Regions from separate parts of the Pseudocitrobacter sp. 2023LY-00077 genome, predicted to be linked through region 2. Evidence: predicted binding sites of a transcription regulator. Region 2 holds the regulator's gene; the other holds the start of a gene.
The links. The regulator PurR, encoded in region 2, represses purine synthesis genes. The targets are predictions, from matches to a motif close to CANGCAAACGTTTGCNTG.

Region 1: the regulator PurR is predicted to act here: its motif matches at 4,170-4,187, upstream of glyA (serine hydroxymethyltransferase).

Annotation. Positions count from the first base shown of each region.
Region 1 covers NZ_JBSPEI010000019.1:68,042-76,673, reverse strand. Annotated here, with positions in the region: gene qseE (two component system sensor histidine kinase QseE/GlrK) at 1-207, shown strand, start outside; gene qseG (two-component system QseEF-associated lipoprotein QseG) at 204-926, shown strand; gene glrR (two-component system response regulator GlrR) at 923-2,260, shown strand; gene glnB (nitrogen regulatory protein P-II) at 2,328-2,666, shown strand; gene hmpA (NO-inducible flavohemoprotein) at 2,787-3,977, opposite strand; gene glyA (serine hydroxymethyltransferase) at 4,293-5,546, shown strand; gene ACWWFX_RS20860 (DoxX family protein) at 5,649-6,071, opposite strand; gene hcaD (phenylpropionate dioxygenase ferredoxin reductase subunit) at 6,158-7,360, opposite strand; gene hcaB (3-phenylpropionate-dihydrodiol/cinnamic acid-dihydrodiol dehydrogenase) at 7,370-8,182, opposite strand; gene hcaC (3-phenylpropionate/cinnamic acid dioxygenase ferredoxin subunit) at 8,179-8,499, opposite strand; gene hcaF (3-phenylpropionate/cinnamic acid dioxygenase subunit beta) at 8,499-8,632, opposite strand, start outside.
Region 2 covers NZ_JBSPEI010000008.1:75,087-83,718, reverse strand. Annotated here, with positions in the region: gene ACWWFX_RS12180 (C40 family peptidase) at 1-532, shown strand, start outside; gene sodB (superoxide dismutase [Fe]) at 655-1,236, shown strand; gene ACWWFX_RS12170 (MFS transporter) at 1,275-2,441, opposite strand; gene cydH (cytochrome bd-I oxidase subunit CydH) at 2,603-2,692, opposite strand; gene purR (HTH-type transcriptional repressor PurR) at 2,987-4,012, shown strand; gene punR (DNA-binding transcriptional activator PunR) at 4,009-4,941, opposite strand; gene punC (purine nucleoside transporter PunC) at 5,050-6,234, shown strand; gene cfa (cyclopropane fatty acyl phospholipid synthase) at 6,532-7,680, shown strand; gene ACWWFX_RS12140 (riboflavin synthase subunit alpha) at 7,714-8,358, opposite strand; gene mdtK (MdtK family multidrug efflux MATE transporter) at 8,596-8,632, shown strand, end outside.

The DNA.
Region 1 (8,632 bases), on a different contig from region 2:
GCCGAAAAAGCAATGATTTTTGAGCCCTTTTTCCAGGGCAGTCGCCAGCGAAAAGGGGCCGTGAAGGGCAGTGGTCTGGGGTTGAGTATTGCCCGCGATTGCGTGCGCAAGATGCACGGCGAGCTTCATCTTATTGACGATAGCGCGGGCGATATCTGTTTTCGCATTGAACTCCCTGTCCCCGGGCCGGATAAAACAAACACATGACTACATATCGGGTGCATATGTCCCACTTTTTAAGTACGCGCGTCGTACAGGGCGCCCGCCGCTTCTGGCTGTCGGGCTTATCCTGTCTGGCGCTCGTTGGCTGTAGCTCTGGCCTGACGCCACATATTGGCGTCAGCGAAGAGAAAGTTCCCCACGAACAGGTGGCGGATTACCTTTCAACCACCTGTGACGAACTCTGGACGCTTGACGGAACCGTGGCGGAGAACAATCCGCTGTACTGGCTGCGCGGCATGGATTGCGCCGAACGTCTCACTCCCACGCAGGCGCGGGCGCAGGCTAACCAATTAGGCGATGAAAGCTGGTCAGATGCTTTCAAGCGTGGTGTGCTGCTGGCTAATGCGAAAATCACGCCATCCGAACGTCAACTGATCGTTTCACGCCTTGATGCCAAAAGCGCACAAATTCCAACGCGCATCCGTCCACTGTACCAGGTGTGGCGAGATAATCAGATGCTGCAACTGAAGCTGTCTGACCAGCGCACGCGTTACAGCAAGCTTCAGGAAACGAGCGATGCCGCGCTGGATGAACTGCGTCAGCAGCAGCAGGCGCTGAAGGGCGAACTTGATCTGACGACCCGTAAGCTGCAAAACCTGACCGACATTGAACGCCAGCTCTCCAGCCGTAAACCCTCGTCCGGCTTTAACCCGGACAGTACACACGGCACGGATACACCCGCTGACACAGAGGATAAGCAATGACACCACGGAAAACGGCTCGTCTGCTGCTGGTGGATGATGACCCAGGGCTGCTGAAGCTGCTGGGTATGCGTTTGACCAGCGAAGGTTATCAGGTGGATACCGCAGAAAGCGGGCAGCAGGGGCTGCGCGTGCTGGCAAAAGAGCGTATCGACCTTGTGATCAGCGATCTGCGAATGGATGAAATGGACGGTTTGCAGCTGTTCAGCGAAATTCAGAAAGTGCAGCCGGGTATGCCGGTAATTATCCTCACCGCCCACGGCTCGATTCCTGACGCGGTCGCCGCGACACAACAGGGCGTCTTTAGTTTCCTGACCAAACCGGTCGACAAAGACGCGCTGTATAAAGCTATCGATGAAGCGCTGGCGCGGACCGCTCCGGCGGTAGATGAGCGCTGGCGGGAATCGATTGTGACCCGTAGCCCAATTATGTTGCGGCTGCTGGAGCAGGCGCAGATGGTGGCGCAGTCTGACGTTAGCGTGCTGATTAATGGCCAGAGCGGCACCGGGAAAGAGATTCTGGCGCAGGCGATTCACAACGCCAGCCCGCGCAACAGCAAGCCATTTGTGGCGATAAACTGTGGCGCGCTGCCGGAACAGTTGCTGGAATCCGAACTCTTCGGCCACGCGCGCGGGGCGTTTACCGGCGCGGTAAGCAATCGGGAAGGGCTGTTTCAGGCGGCGGAAGGCGGCACGCTGTTCCTCGATGAAATTGGCGATATGCCCGCGCCGCTGCAGGTCAAACTGCTGCGTGTGTTACAGGAGCGCAAAGTCCGCCCGCTGGGCAGCAACCGCGACCTCGACATTAACGTACGGATTATCTCCGCGACTCACCGCGACCTGCCAAAAGCGATGGCGCGCGGTGAGTTTCGTGAAGATCTCTTCTATCGCCTTAACGTGGTCAACCTGAAAATTCCTACGCTTGCCGAGCGTACGGAAGACATTCCGCTGCTGGCAAACCACTTGCTGCGCCAGTCCGCCGATCGACACAAGCCGTTCGTGCGCGCGTTTTCTACCGATGCCATGAAGCGCCTGATGGCAGCCAACTGGCCAGGCAACGTGCGCCAACTGGTGAACGTGATTGAACAGTGCGTGGCGCTGACGTCGTCGCCTGTAATCAGCGATGCGCTGGTCGAACAGGCGCTGGAAGGTGAAAACACCGCGCTGCCAACCTTTGTCGAAGCGCGTAATCAGTTTGAACTCAACTACCTGCGCAAGCTGCTGCAAATCACCAAAGGGAATGTGACCCACGCCGCGAGAATGGCGGGGCGTAACCGTACGGAGTTTTACAAGCTGCTCTCGCGCCACGAACTGGACGCAAATGATTTTAAAGAGTAGCACCGTACTTTTGCGTGATTTATGATACGGTGAGCAACCGGTTACGCGACTGAAAAACAGGAACACCATGAAAAAAATTGATGCGATTATTAAACCCTTCAAACTGGATGATGTACGTGAAGCACTGGCGGAAGTCGGTATTACCGGGATGACGGTAACGGAAGTGAAAGGCTTTGGTCGTCAGAAAGGCCACACCGAGCTCTATCGCGGTGCGGAATACATGGTGGACTTCCTGCCGAAAGTCAAAATTGAAATCGTGGTCAGCGACGATATCGTCGATACCTGCGTGGATACTATTATCCGCACGGCGCAAACGGGCAAAATCGGCGACGGCAAAATCTTCGTCTTTGACGTGGCGCGCGTGATCCGTATTCGTACGGGTGAAGAGGACGACGCGGCGATTTAACGCCGTATGCCCCTCACCCTAACCCTCTCCCGCAGGGAGAGGGAATGGTTTGTGCTGGCGTCAATTCTTGCGCTGGTTTTCTCCCTCTCCCTGTGGGAGAGGGCGGGGTGAGGGCAAAAATTACAGCACCTTATGCGGCCCAAAGCACTCGTAATGAATGCTTTCCGGCTTCACGCCCAGCTCAACCAACTGCTTCGCGGCAAACTGCATAAAGCCGACCGGGCCACAGAGATAAAACTGCATTGCCGGGTCGCTGAACGCACCTTCCATCGCGCTTAAATCCATCAATCCTTCGCTGTCAAACGCGGCTGCCTGACGATCTGCCTCGGTCGGTTGGCGATACCAGGTGTGCGCGATAAAGCGCGGCAGGCTGGAACCCAGGGTTTTCACTTCGTCGGCAAAGGCATGCACATCGCCATTTTCCGCCGCGTGGAACCAGTTCACCTGCGCGGTATGGCTGGATTTCGCCAGTGTATCAAGCATTGCCAGCATTGGCGTCTGACCGACACCGGCGGAAATCAGCGTCACCGGGGTGTTGTTTTCCACGGACATAAAGAAATCGCCCGCAGGTGCCGCCAGATGCACCACATCACCGACATTCGCGGAGTTGTGCAGCCAGCTTGATACCTGGCCACCGTCTTCGCGTTTCACCGCAATACGGTAGCCTTTGCCGTCCGCTTTACGGGTTAGAGAATACTGACGAATCTCCTGATGCGGGAAGCCTTCCGGTTTCAGCCAGACCGCCAGATACTGGCCCGGCTGATAATCGGCAACCGCACCGCCGTCCACTGGTTCAAATTCAAAGCTGGTGATGAGGGCGCTACGCGGCGTTTTCGCCACGATGCGGAACGGGCGTGTGCCTTCCCAGCCGCCGGTTTTGTTGGCGTTCTGCTGGTAGATTTCTGCTTCACGGTTGATAAATACTCCCGCCAGCACGCCGTAGGCTTTCCCCCATGCGTCCAACACGTCCTGACCCGGGCTAAACATTTCGTCCAGCGTCGCTAACAGGTGCTCACCCACGATGTTGTACTGCTCAGGTTTAATCTGGAAGCTGGTGTGTTTCTGCGCGATTTTCTCGACCGCAGGCAGCAGGGCCGGCAGGTTTTCAATATTGCTGGCGTAGGCTGCAATGGCATTGAACAGCGCTTCACGCTGGTCGCCGTTGCGCTGGTTGCTCATATTGAAAATCTCTTTCAGTTCCGGGTTGTGGGTAAACATCCGGTCATAAAAGTGGGCGGTGAGTTTGGGGCCGGTTTCAACCAGCAGGGGAATAGTGGCTTTGACGGTAGCAATGGTTTGAGCATCAAGCATGGCAGGCTTCCTTTTTACAATTATCTATTGTTGCATATTGAATGCATCTTATAAAAATACCCCTGCTTTGTAAATGGTTCTTTGTAACAATGCATCATGTTGGTTACAACGTGAAGAATTTGCATCACAAACCTGAAAAGATATCCGTTGAAATTTGGCGAGCCTTTATTCCTCAAGCCCTTGTGCGGCGTGAAGGAAAACGTTTGCGTAAAATCCTTTGTCAAGACCTGTTATCGCAGAACTAATCAGTTATACTGTTGGCCGTTGTCCATCAGGGCTTAAAAAATTTACTGTTAGCTGAGTCAGGAGATGCGGATGTTAAAGCGTGAAATGAACATTGCCGATTATGATGCCGAACTGTGGCAGGCTATGGAGCAGGAAAAAGTACGTCAGGAAGAGCACATCGAACTGATCGCCTCCGAAAACTACACCAGCCCGCGCGTTATGCAGGCACAGGGTTCTCAGCTGACCAACAAATACGCTGAAGGTTATCCGGGCAAACGCTACTACGGCGGTTGCGAGTATGTGGATATCGTTGAGCAACTGGCTATCGACCGTGCGAAAGAGCTGTTTGGCGCAGACTACGCTAACGTTCAGCCGCACTCCGGTTCACAGGCTAACTTCGCGGTCTACACCGCACTGCTGCAGCCGGGCGATACCGTTCTGGGTATGAACCTGGCGCAGGGCGGTCACCTGACTCACGGCTCCCCGGTAAACTTCTCCGGTAAACTGTACAACATCATCCCTTACGGTATTGATGAGTCCGGTAAAATTGACTACGAAGACATGGCGAAGCAGGCTAAAGAGCATAAACCGAAGATGATCATCGGTGGTTTCTCTGCTTACTCCGGTATCGTTGACTGGGCAAAAATGCGTGAAATCGCTGACAGCATCGGCGCATATCTGTTCGTCGATATGGCCCACGTTGCGGGTCTGATTGCCGCGGGCGTTTATCCGAACCCGGTTCCGCACGCGCACGTTGTGACCACCACCACCCATAAAACCCTGGCGGGTCCGCGTGGCGGCCTGATCCTGGCGAAAGGCGGTGACGAAGAGCTGTACAAAAAACTGAACTCCGCTGTCTTCCCAAATGCGCAGGGCGGCCCGCTGATGCACGTGATTGCCGGTAAAGCGGTAGCACTGAAAGAAGCGATGGAACCTGAGTTCAAAGTTTACCAGCAGCAGGTTGCGAAAAACGCCAAAGCGATGGTTGAAGTGTTCCTGAACCGTGGCTACAAAGTGGTTTCCGGCGGTACTGAAAACCACCTGTTCCTGCTGGACCTGGTTGACAAAAACCTGACCGGTAAAGAAGCTGACGCCGCCCTGGGCCGCGCCAACATCACCGTCAACAAAAACAGCGTGCCGAACGATCCGAAGAGCCCGTTTGTGACCTCCGGTATCCGTATCGGTTCTCCGGCAATCACCCGCCGTGGCTTCAAAGAAGCGGAAGCGAAGGAACTGGCTGGCTGGATGTGTGACGTTCTGGACAACATCAATGATGAAGCGGTTATCGAGCGCATCAAAGGTAAAGTTCTGGATATCTGCGCACGCTTCCCGGTTTACGCATAATTCTGTTTTGCAGAATAAGAAAAGGCCGCGCAAGCGGCCTTTTTTGTGTCCATTATTTTGCCGGATGGCGGCGTAAACGCCTTATCCAGCCTACAAATTTGTTTACCGGCGATCCAGCGAAATCGCGCCCGGCCCGGTAATTGCCAGCAGCAGGAAACCGCCCGCGATACTGACGTTTTTCCAGAAGTTAATCATATTTGGCACCACCGCATCACCGGTCATATCCCAGTAATGGTGACCAATCACCGCCGTACCCAGCGTATAGAAAATAAAGATAACCGCCAGCGGGCGCGTGAAGAAGCCCAGTACAATCAGAATGGCGACTGGTACTTCCATAATGATGGCGATAATCGCCGACAGCGTTGGCACTGGCGCGCCCGAGGACGCCATATACTGAACCGTGCCCTCAAAGCCCAGCATTTTCGGATAACCGAAAAGGATAAACAGCAGAACGAGAGCGATGCGCGCGATAAGCAACATCAGCGAACGCGATGTGCCAAAGTCAAAATAACGTAGTGTGTTCATAGTCTTCCATTGTGTTAAGACGTGTTCTTAAAACGTAATACACAATGTGACACTCTGCCACGCGACGCGCCGTTATGTTTACTGACTTACAGCGACTTAAGCACCATGCTTTCATCGGTCAGCGCATCGACCGCAAGCTTTTTGCCCGACTGAATCAGCTTGCGCAGTACGCGTACTTCGCGCCCCTGATTAAGCGCCACAGCCCCAACCAGCGCCCCATCGCGCAGCTGAAACCAAATAGCTTTTCGCTCATCCGGGTTACCGCGACAGATCCAGTTTTCGCCCTGCATCTCACCCACGAATTGCAGATTATCGCTGAATTGATCGGTCCAGAACCAGCCCGGCGTGGCGACGGGAAGCGGCTGCTCCAGCATCGCTGCCGCAGCGGTTTGCGCCTGAAAGTTGGTATTTTCCCAGCTTTCAATGCGATGCAGGGAGCCGTCCGGTTGACGCGTTATCGCCACATCACCGGCGGCAAAAATTGCCGGGTCGGCAGTACTACAGCGGATATCCACTACGATACCGTTGGCCGTTTCCAGCCCGGCATCGCGGGCAAGGGTGTCATTCGCCACAATACCGATGCCGTAAATTACCGCGTCGGCCTGAAGCGGTTCGCCGCTTTGCAATGTCAGCGTTAGCATTTCGCCCACATCAACGTGCTCGATTGCGCTGTTGAGCAGCAAACGTACACCCGCCTGCTGATGGCGATGAATCAGATAATCGCGTACCGGCGGCGGGGCGTTTCGGCCCATCACGGTAGGCGCAAGCTCGACGACCGTAACCTGACAACCGCGCTGGGTGGCGCTGGCCGCCAGCTCAAGGCCAATGGTTCCCGCGCCGACAATCACCAGTGATTTACCGGCGTCCAGCACCGGGCGCAGGCGTTCAGCATCCCCGGCATGACGCAGCGTAAAGCAGCGTTCGCCCAGCGCATCCAGCATCGGCAGAGGACGCGCCGCCGCCCCGGTGGCTATCAGTAATTTCGTCCAGGGGTAGCGTTGACCGTCCGCCAGCACCACCGTTTTGGCCTGGCGGTCGAGCTGGCGGATTGTCACGCCCAGATGCAACTGCACATTATTTGCCAGCCACCAGTCGGCGGCGAGGACCGGCTGCAACTGCGGGTTATCGTCAAGCAGCATGGCTTTCGACAGCGGTGGACGTTCATAGGGCAGTTGCGGTTCATCGGAGAAAAGGTGTATTTCGCCGCCAAAACCCAGCTGGCGCAGCGAGGCAGCCGCCATTGCCGCTGCCTGACCACCACCGATAATGGCAATAATTTCGTTATTCATGGCGGCTCCTTAGAGATCGAGTCCGGCGGCAACGTGGCGAATGCCGCGAATGCCCAGGCCCGCGTCGGCGTTAATCATCACGCCACTCAATGCCCGATTATTACGCCGTGACGCCAGCATCACATACGGCCCGGTGAAGTCTGCCGGGTCGGGGAAGAATTGCAGCGGCAGAATGGCGGCGATTTTTTCCGGCGTCAGCGACTGCATAATCGAGGTATCGCTTTGCCCCAGCGCCTGCGGGCCGCGTAAATCGCTCGCCATCCCGCAAGGACCGACGCCATTGACGCGCACTTTTGGCGCGAGTTCATAGGCCAACTGGCGAATTAACCCCGTCGCCGCGTGTTTGCTGGCGGTGTACAGCGGGCCGCCGCCGCCGGGATACCAGGCAGCGTTGGAGAGCGTGAAAATAATGCTGCCTTCGCTGGCAATCAGTGCCGGGGCGCAGGCTTTCGCACCCAGCAGATAACCGAGCACGTTCACGTTAAACAACTCGTAGAAGCCGCTCTCCAGCGCGTCGGCAGGCGTGTTCACCAGCGAGGCGTTGTGATCCCAGATGCCCGCATTGCCGATAAAACAGTCCAGCTTGCCAAACTGCGTCAGCGTCTGGTCAACCGCGCGCTGGTAATCCGCGTAACAGGTGACGTTACCCTCAACCGCCAGCACATGTTCGCCAAAACGCTGGCGCAGGCTGGCAACTTTGGCGCCCGACAGTTCGAGTGTGGCAACCTTCGCCCCCTCTTCAATAAAGCGCTCGACCAGCGCCAGCCCCAGGCCGGAGCCGCCGCCGGTGATGAAAACCACCTCATCTTTTAAATCACTCATGATGCCTCCTGCGGAATATCAACAAACACTTCGTCGCCTTCCACATACACCGGATAGGTGGCAATAGCATCGGTTGCGGGCAGGCACAGCGCTTTACCGGTTTTCAGGCAGAAGCTGGCGGCATGCAACGGGCATTCCACGGTGGCATCGTCTTCCAAATACCCTTCAGACATTGACGCGTTGCCGTGGCTGCAACGGTCGTTGATGGCAAAGAATTCCCCGCCGACGTGAAACAGGGCGATAACGGGGGTCGTTTCCAGCCGGAGCGCTTCGCCCTCCGGCAGCTCCGCAGTGGAGCAGGCAAATACACGGCTCATCAGAACAATACACTCAGGTTGTGGGAGGTGATCACCGCCTGATCGAGCACGATTTCACGTGCCAGCAGACGCCACTGTTCGCCATCCAGGCGGCGCACTTTGTCAAAGCGCGTTCCGATGTAAAAGGTTTCAT
Region 2 (8,632 bases):
GATGAAAACCGCAGCGGCAAACGTCACCACCAAATGCGTGGTCCGGAAAGGCCATAAGAAATCCTGTACCACCAGCACGGTGGAGAGCAAACCGTTAACTATCGCCGAAGCGCATAAGGCGCGCGTGCAGAAAGCACAAAAAACCGCGATGAATAAATTGATGGACCAGATTGGCAAACCTTATCGCTGGGGCGGCACCTCTCCGCGCACCGGTTTTGATTGCAGCGGTCTGGTGTATTACGCGTATAAAGATCTGGTGAAATTCCGGATCCCACGTACCGCTAATGAAATGTACCACCTGCGCGATGCCCGTGCGATTGACCGTGGTGAGCTGGAGAGCGGCGATTTAGTGTTCTTCCGCACGCGTGGCCGTGGCACCGCCGATCACGTTGGCGTCTATATCGGCGGCGGGAAGTTTATTCAGTCTCCGCGTACCGGGCGCGATATTCAAATTACCTCGCTCAGTGAAGACTACTGGGATCGCCACTACGTTGGCGCACGCCGCGTGATGACGCCGAAAACCATCCGCTAACCCCTGCCCTGCCACGTTGCTGGCAGGGTAACCTTCTCTTTTATCACACCTTTTAATTTGCTACTCTATCCACACTCAGTACAGGGTTACTGGGGATATTAACTATAAAAAGGAGAGTAGCAATGTCGTTCGAATTACCTGCATTACCGTATGCCAAAGACGCTCTGGCACCGCACATTTCTGCCGAGACGCTCGAATATCATTATGGGAAACACCACCAGACTTACGTCACCAACCTGAACAATATGGTGAAAGGGACGGCGTTTGAAGGCAAATCGCTGGAAGAGATCATTCGCACCTCTGAAGGCGGCGTGTTTAACAACGCAGCGCAGGTCTGGAACCACACCTTCTACTGGCACTGCCTGGCACCGAACGCCGGTGGCGAACCGACCGGTGAAGTGGCAGAAGCCATCAACCGTGCTTTCGGTAGCTTTGCTGAGTTTAAAGCGCAGTTCAGCGATGCAGCCGCGAAGAACTTCGGTTCTGGCTGGACCTGGCTTGTGAAAAAAGCCGACGGCAGCCTGGCGATTGTCTCTACCTCTAACGCGGGTACGCCGTTGACCACGGATGCTAAACCGCTGCTGACGGTAGATGTGTGGGAGCACGCTTACTATATTGATTACCGCAATGCACGCGTGAGCTATCTGGAGCACTTCTGGGCGCTGGTAAACTGGAAGTTTGTTGCTGAGAATCTGGCGGCATAAAGAAATGACGCAGAAGGGTATCCCCTTCTGCGTTTTTGTTACTGGCTGACCACGGCCTCTTCACCCTGTGAACGGCTGCTGAAGAAGACCAGCAGCAGCGCAAACCCTGCCACAATCGCCCCCATTACCGGCACAAAGCTGTAACCCAGTCCACCGGAGATCACCGCGCCACCGGCTACGGCACCCAGCGCATTGCCGAGATTAAACGCGCCAATATTGACCGAAGAAGAGAGCCCCGGCGCTTCGTGCGCAACACGCATTACGCGCATCTGCAACGGTGGCACCACCGCAAAGGTCGCCGCGCCCCACACCACCATACTGAACGCCGCGCCGATTTCCGTACGCGCAAGGAACGGGATCGCCAGCATAATCAGCATCAACAGCAGCAGAAAACCTTTCAGCGTACCGCTCACTGAACGGTCAGCAAATTTACCGCCAAGATAGTTACCGATTGAGAAGCCCACGCCAATCAGTACCAGCATTAATGTGATAAAGGCAGGCGTCGCATTCGTGATGGTGTGCAGAACCGGAGAAATATAGGTATAGAGCGTGAACATCGCCCCAGCGCCCAGTACGGTCGTGAGCAACGCAGACAATACCTGTGGGCGTACCAGCACCGACAGTTCACGTTTCACGTCTGGTTTCTCACCCGCCCCGCCCTTCGGCAGCGACAACCACAGGCCGATTATTGCAATTACGCCCAGCCCTGCCGTCGCCAGGAACGACATGCGCCAGCCGATGGTCTCCCCAAGCCACGTGGCCGCCGGAACGCCACCGATATTGGCGATGGTCAACCCCATAAACATGGTCGCTACCGCGCTGGCTTGTTTATGTTTTGGCACCACGCTTGCGGCAACCACCGACCCCAGACCAAAGAACGCGCCGTGGTTGAGGCTGGTTATAATGCGTGACAGCATCAGCGTGGTGTAATCCGGGGCGATAGCAGAAAGGACGTTACCCAGGGTAAAAATCGCCATCAGGAAAATTAAGGCATTGCGGCGTGCGCGATGTGAGAGCAGCAGCGTCATCAGCGGCGCGCCAACCATGACACCTACGGCGTAGGCGCTGATCAACATACCTGCGGCAGGAATCGAGACATCAACCCCTTTGGCAATAACGGGTAATAGCCCCATCGGCGAAAATTCGGTGGTACCTATCCCGAATGCGCCTACGGCTAACGCCAGTAAGGGATAATTCACTTTCATGCTTTGACTCCGGTTTGCCGCAAACGCAGGGCGGCGTGACAACAGATAGCAAAAGCATGACATCAATCACAAAAAAACAGAAGTGAACAAATTAGCAAAATATTTTTGCTGAATTGATAACAATCTCAGAGAGGGAGAGCAGCCTCTCCCTTTAGGATGGGTTAATGCAGGACGGCGGTCAGCGCGGCAGCCACGATCAGCGCCAGCGTAATAACCGTGGTGGTAATTGACATCTTCAGTTCGGTACTCATCAATTTTTCTCCTTATTATCCCCACACCAAAAGTGAGCTATGTCATTTTTGCACACTTATTCGCAAAAATCTTCCCGGATTTCACGCAATAACCTATTTTGCGCTTCCACTTTTGTCAAAGATAAGACAAAATTCGACGCTTATTAAAAAGTGTATCGGCCATTGACCCCCTCCTGTCGTCCTGTGTCGTTTTCCCGGCGAACCGCAATTCATAACATTGCGCCAGGGTGAGTGAAGGCAAACGTTTTCGTATTGAATCGATCAGGGGCAGGCCCGGGTCTGGAGTGAGATGGAATGGCAACTATTAAAGATGTAGCGAAGCGCGCAAACGTTTCCACTACAACTGTATCACATGTGATTAACAAGACACGTTTTGTCGCCGAAGAGACGCGTGAAGCGGTGTGGGCGGCAATCAAAGAATTGCACTACTCTCCCAGCGCCGTGGCCCGCAGCCTGAAGGTCAATCACACCAAATCCATTGGTTTGTTGGCGACCAGCAGCGAAGCTGCCTACTTTGCAGAAATTATTGAAGCCGTTGAGAAGAACTGCTTCCAGAAAGGCTATACCCTGATCCTCGGTAATGCGTGGAACAATCTTGAGAAACAGCGCGCGTATCTTTCCATGATGGCGCAGAAGCGCGTGGACGGCCTGCTGGTGATGTGTTCCGAATATCCGGATTCGCTGCTGCAGATGCTGGAAGAGTACCGTCATATTCCGATGGTGGTTATGGACTGGGGCGAAGCGAAAGCTGACTTTACCGACTCAGTTATCGATAACGCCTTCGAAGGCGGCTATATGGCTGGTCGTTATCTGGTGGAACGTGGGCATCGCGAAATTGGCGTGATCCCAGGCCCGCTGGAGCGCAATACCGGCGCAGGTCGTCTGGCTGGCTTTATGAAAGCCATGGAAGAGATGATGATCAAGGTGCCGGAAAACTGGATTGTGCAGGGCGATTTCGAACCGGAATCCGGCTATCGCGCGATGCAGCAAATACTGTCCCAGAATCCGCGCCCTACCGCTATCTTCTGTGGTGGCGATGTCATGGCGATGGGCGCGTTGTGCGCCGCAGACGAAATGGGGCTGCGCGTGCCGCAGGATATCTCGCTGATTGGTTACGACAACGTGCGCAACTCGCGTTTCTTTACCCCGGCTCTGACCACCATCCACCAGCCGAAGGATTCCCTCGGGGAAACCGCCTTCAATATGCTGATGGACCGAATTGTCAGTAAACGCGAAGAGTCGCAGTCCATTGAAGTGCACCCACGCCTGATTGAACGCCGTTCCGTGGCCGACGGCCCGTTCCGCGACTATCGTCGTTAAGCCTCTTTGCGAACGCTCGCTGCGGGCGTTCGCAACCATTCGTTGTTCAGCGTTTCACTGTCCCCTAAATATTCGAGTAACCAGCTTAGCGCCGGTGAACTGTCATTTTGTTGCCACGTAAGGCAACAGGCCGCATCGGGAAACGGGTTTTCCAGTTCCAGAGCAACCCATTCGCCTTTATCTATCTTCGGTCGCGCAAAATGCTCTGGCACCATGCCAACGCATAATCCTGCGGATAAGCAGGTTTCTGACGATTCCCAGTCAGGCACAACGACCCGCTTCTGGTTGTCCAGTAACCAGGTAGTACGTTTAGGTAACGAACGTGACGTATCTTCGCGCACCAGCGACGGCCAGTTGCGCAACACGTCATCACTGAGCGGCCCCGCCATCTGCGCCAGCGGATGCGAACGAGCTACCACGCACTGCCAGCTCAGCATGCCCATATCGCGAAACGCATAGCGCCCCCCCACGGGAATCGCGCGCGTCGCGCCAATCGCTAACTCAACGCGCCCATCCGCCAGTGCATCCCATACGCCATTAAATACTTCCTGATACACCAGCAGCTCAACGTCGCTGAAGTGGCGATAAAAATCGACAATCATCTGTCGGGTGCGCTCTGGTTTTACGATATTGTCCACCGCGATAGCCAACTGCCCTCTCCAGCCATTAGCAATTTGCTGACACTGCTGACGGGTGATCTGCATTTTTTTGATAACAGAGCGCCCCTCTTTCAAAAACCATGCCCCGGCGGGGGTTAATTCTACATCCCGGTGGCGACGTTCAAACAGCGGAACCGCCAGCCACTCCTCCAGTTGACGTACCGTATAACTGATTGCAGAAGGTACACGGTGCAGCTCATTTGCCGCGCCACTAAAGCTGCCATTCCGCGCAACGGCATCCACAACTTCAAGTGAATATTCAGACCACATTTTCTGCTCACAAATTTTTTGAAACCAACACGCAAATATTAGCGTTTCACAAGGGAGATTTCACTCTCTACACTCTCAGCCTCTTCCAAAACAAGAAAAGGCGTTTTTATGCAACCTGGGAAAGGATTTTTAGTCTGGCTCGCCGGCCTGAGCGTGTTGGGCTTTTTGGCCACCGATATGTATCTTCCGGCCTTCGCCGTGATTCAAAACGATCTCCAAACACCGGCAGCGGCTGTCAGCGCCAGCCTGAGTCTGTTTCTTGCCGGGTTTGCTCTCGCGCAGCTGCTTTGGGGGCCGCTTTCAGATCGTTATGGCCGCAAGCCTGTTCTGCTGATTGGCCTGACCATCTTCGCCTTTGGCTGTCTGGGTATGCTGTGGGTTCGTGATGCCACCACCCTGCTGATTCTGCGTTTTGTACAAGCCGTAGGCGTCTGTGCTGCGGCAGTGACCTGGCAGGCTATGGTGACGGATTATTATCCAGCACAGCGAACTAACCGTATTTTCGCCACCATCATGCCGCTGGTCGGGCTTTCTCCGGCGCTGGCACCGTTACTGGGAAGCTGGATCCTGCATCATTTTGAATGGCAGGCCATCTTTGCCACCCTGTTTATCATCACCGTTATGTTGATGATTCCGGCCCTGCGCCTGAAACCCGCACATAAAAAGAACGCGGTCAGTGAAAACAAACTAACCTTTATGAAACTCCTGCGCAGTCAGGACTATCGCGGCAACGTACTTATCTACGCCGCCTGCTCCGCCAGCTTCTTTGCCTGGCTGACCGGTTCGCCATTTATCCTCAATGCCATGGGCTACAGCCCAACGGTGATTGGCCTGAGCTACGTCCCACAGACTATCGCGTTCCTGGTCGGCGGTTATGGCTGCCGAGCCGCGTTGCAAAAATGGGATGGCGGGAAACTGCTACCGTGGTTGCTAATGGTGTTTGCGGTAAGCGTACTTGCCACCTGGGGCGTCGGCCTCACCGCACATGTGTCGCTCACCGCGCTGCTGATTCCATTCTGCGTGATGGCAATGGCTAACGGCGCGATTTACCCGATCGTCGTGGCGCGCGCGCTGCGTCCATTCCCGCAGGCAACAGGCCGCGCGGCAGCATTACAGAATACACTGCAATTAGGTCTTTGCTTCCTCGCAAGCCTGGTGGTTTCTTCATTGATTGCCGCCCCGCTGCTGGCCACCACCAGCGTAATGGTCGCCACCGTCGTTCTCGCCGGGATTGGCTATAAGTTGCAGGCTGGCGCAGAGGAAAATTCAGCTGAAGAAACTTCTCGTGCCTAACGTCATGAATATCAATGTTATTAACTCGTAGTTAGTTTGCTAAGATTTTTGATTGAATCAGTAGATTTTGCGTCCTATACTGAATCGGTGTCACATAATTACGATAGTTATTACTTGTTAACGGGAGCAGGACGCCTCCCGGTTCCCCAGGGATGGTCTTTTCGGCAAGGGTAATCTCCCTTCCTCTGTGCTACGTCGGATAGCAGGCTCACGGAAGTTCCGTGAGATTTCTCACAAACTCTAAAAAGCGTCTACGCTGTTTTAAGGTTCTGATCACCGGGTCGGGATGGAGAAGCTATGAGCTCATCATGTATAGAAGAAGTTAGCGTACCGAATGATGACTGGTACCGCATCACCAACGAACTGTTAAGCCGGGCAGGCATTGAAATTAACGGTAACGCCCCCGCAGACTTGCAGGTCAAAAATCCCCAGTTTTTTAAACGTGTATTGCAGGAAGGTTCTCTGGGGCTAGGCGAAAGCTATATGGACGGTTGGTGGGAATGCGAGCGTCTGGATATTTTCTTCCAGAAAGTCCTGCGTGCTGGACTGGAAAATCAACTGCCCCGCCACCTGAAAGATACGCTGCGTATCGCGGCGGCCCGTCTGTTTAATCTGCAAAGTAAAAAACGCGCCTGGATGGTGGGTAAAGAGCATTACGATCTTGGCAACGATCTCTTCAGCCGCATGCTGGATCCCTTTATGCAGTACTCCTGTGGCTACTGGAAAGATGCCCAGACTCTGGAAGAGGCCCAGCAGGCGAAGCTCAATCTGATCTGCCAGAAACTGAAACTTGAGCCCGGTATGCGCGTGCTGGATATTGGCTGCGGCTGGGGCGGGCTGGCTCAGTTCATGGCCGAGCACTATGGCGTGAGCGTGGTCGGCGTAACCATTTCCGCTGAGCAACAAAAAATGGCGCAACAGCGCTGTGAAGGACTGGACGTCACCATTCTGCTTCAGGACTACCGTGATCTGCACGATAAGTTTGACCGCATCGTTTCCGTCGGCATGTTTGAACACGTCGGGCCAAAAAACTACGCCACCTATTTCTCTGTGGTGGACAGAAACCTGAAACCAGACGGTTTATTCCTGTTGCACACCATCGGTTCAAAACGTACGGACCTGAACGTCGATCCGTGGATTAACAAATACATCTTCCCGAACGGCTGCCTCCCCTCCGTGCGCCATATCGCTAACGCCAGTGAGCCGCATTTTGTGATGGAAGACTGGCACAACTTTGGTGCGGATTACGACACCACGCTGATGGCCTGGCATGACCGTTTTCTGGAAAGCTGGCCGGAAATTGCTGACAACTATTCGGAACGTTTCAAAAGAATGTTTTCGTATTATCTGAATGCCTGCGCGGGGGCGTTTCGTGCGCGTGACATTCATCTCTGGCAGGTGGTTTTCTCGCGGGGCGTGGAGCACGGTTTACGCGTCGCACGCTAGTTGATCTCCCCCGGCATCCACCGGGGGATTTTTTTAGGCTTCAGGCTGCGCGGCTGCGATGGCTGCGGCTTCTTTCGCTGCCAGTACGCGTTCCACCGTATCAACAACGGCCTGCGTCTGCGGGTCAATCTCGATATTGATTTTATCGCCCAGACGCTTCGCGCCAAGGGTGGTGCGTTGCAGAGTTTCCGGAATCAGATGCACGCAGAAGCGCGTTGGCGTCACTTCACCGACCGTCAGGCTGATTCCATCAATACCGATAAAACCCTTGTACAGGATGTACTTCATCAGTGACGGTTCCTGGATTTTAAACCAGATCTGTTTGTTGTTTTCGGAGGCGACAATTTTCGCCACTTCCGCGGTGGTCATAATATGGCCTGACATCAAATGCCCGCCAATTTCGTCGCTGAATTTAGCCGCACGTTCAACGTTAACCACATCGCCGACGTTCACATCACCCAGATTGGTGATGCGCAGTGTCTCTTTCATCAGATCAAAGCTAATCTGATTACCGTTAATTTCGGTCACGGTCAGACAGCAGCCGTTGTGCGCTACCGATGCGCCCGTTTCCAGGCCATCCAGCATGTAGTCCGGCAGCTCTACAACGTGCGTGCGGAAATTCGGTTTTTCATCGATGGACACGATTTTTGCCGTGCCCTGCACAATACCAGTAAACATGCACTTAACTCCTGTCGATAATTACTCCGGCGGGGCTTACGGCCACACCGTATTTTCTGATACGAACAATAACAGTTGCCCAAACAGGTTGCCAGCCTCGGCGTAAAGACGTCGATTTTTAGACTGGCTTAATGGCAAATCCCCGCTACAATAGCTGGCAATCCTCTTTATTATCTTCTTGCTGCCTGTTCAGGCGGCTTTTCTGTCTCTCAAATAACAAAAAATATAGGTGTTAACGTGCAGAAGTATTTTAGCGAAGCGCGTCAGTTATTGG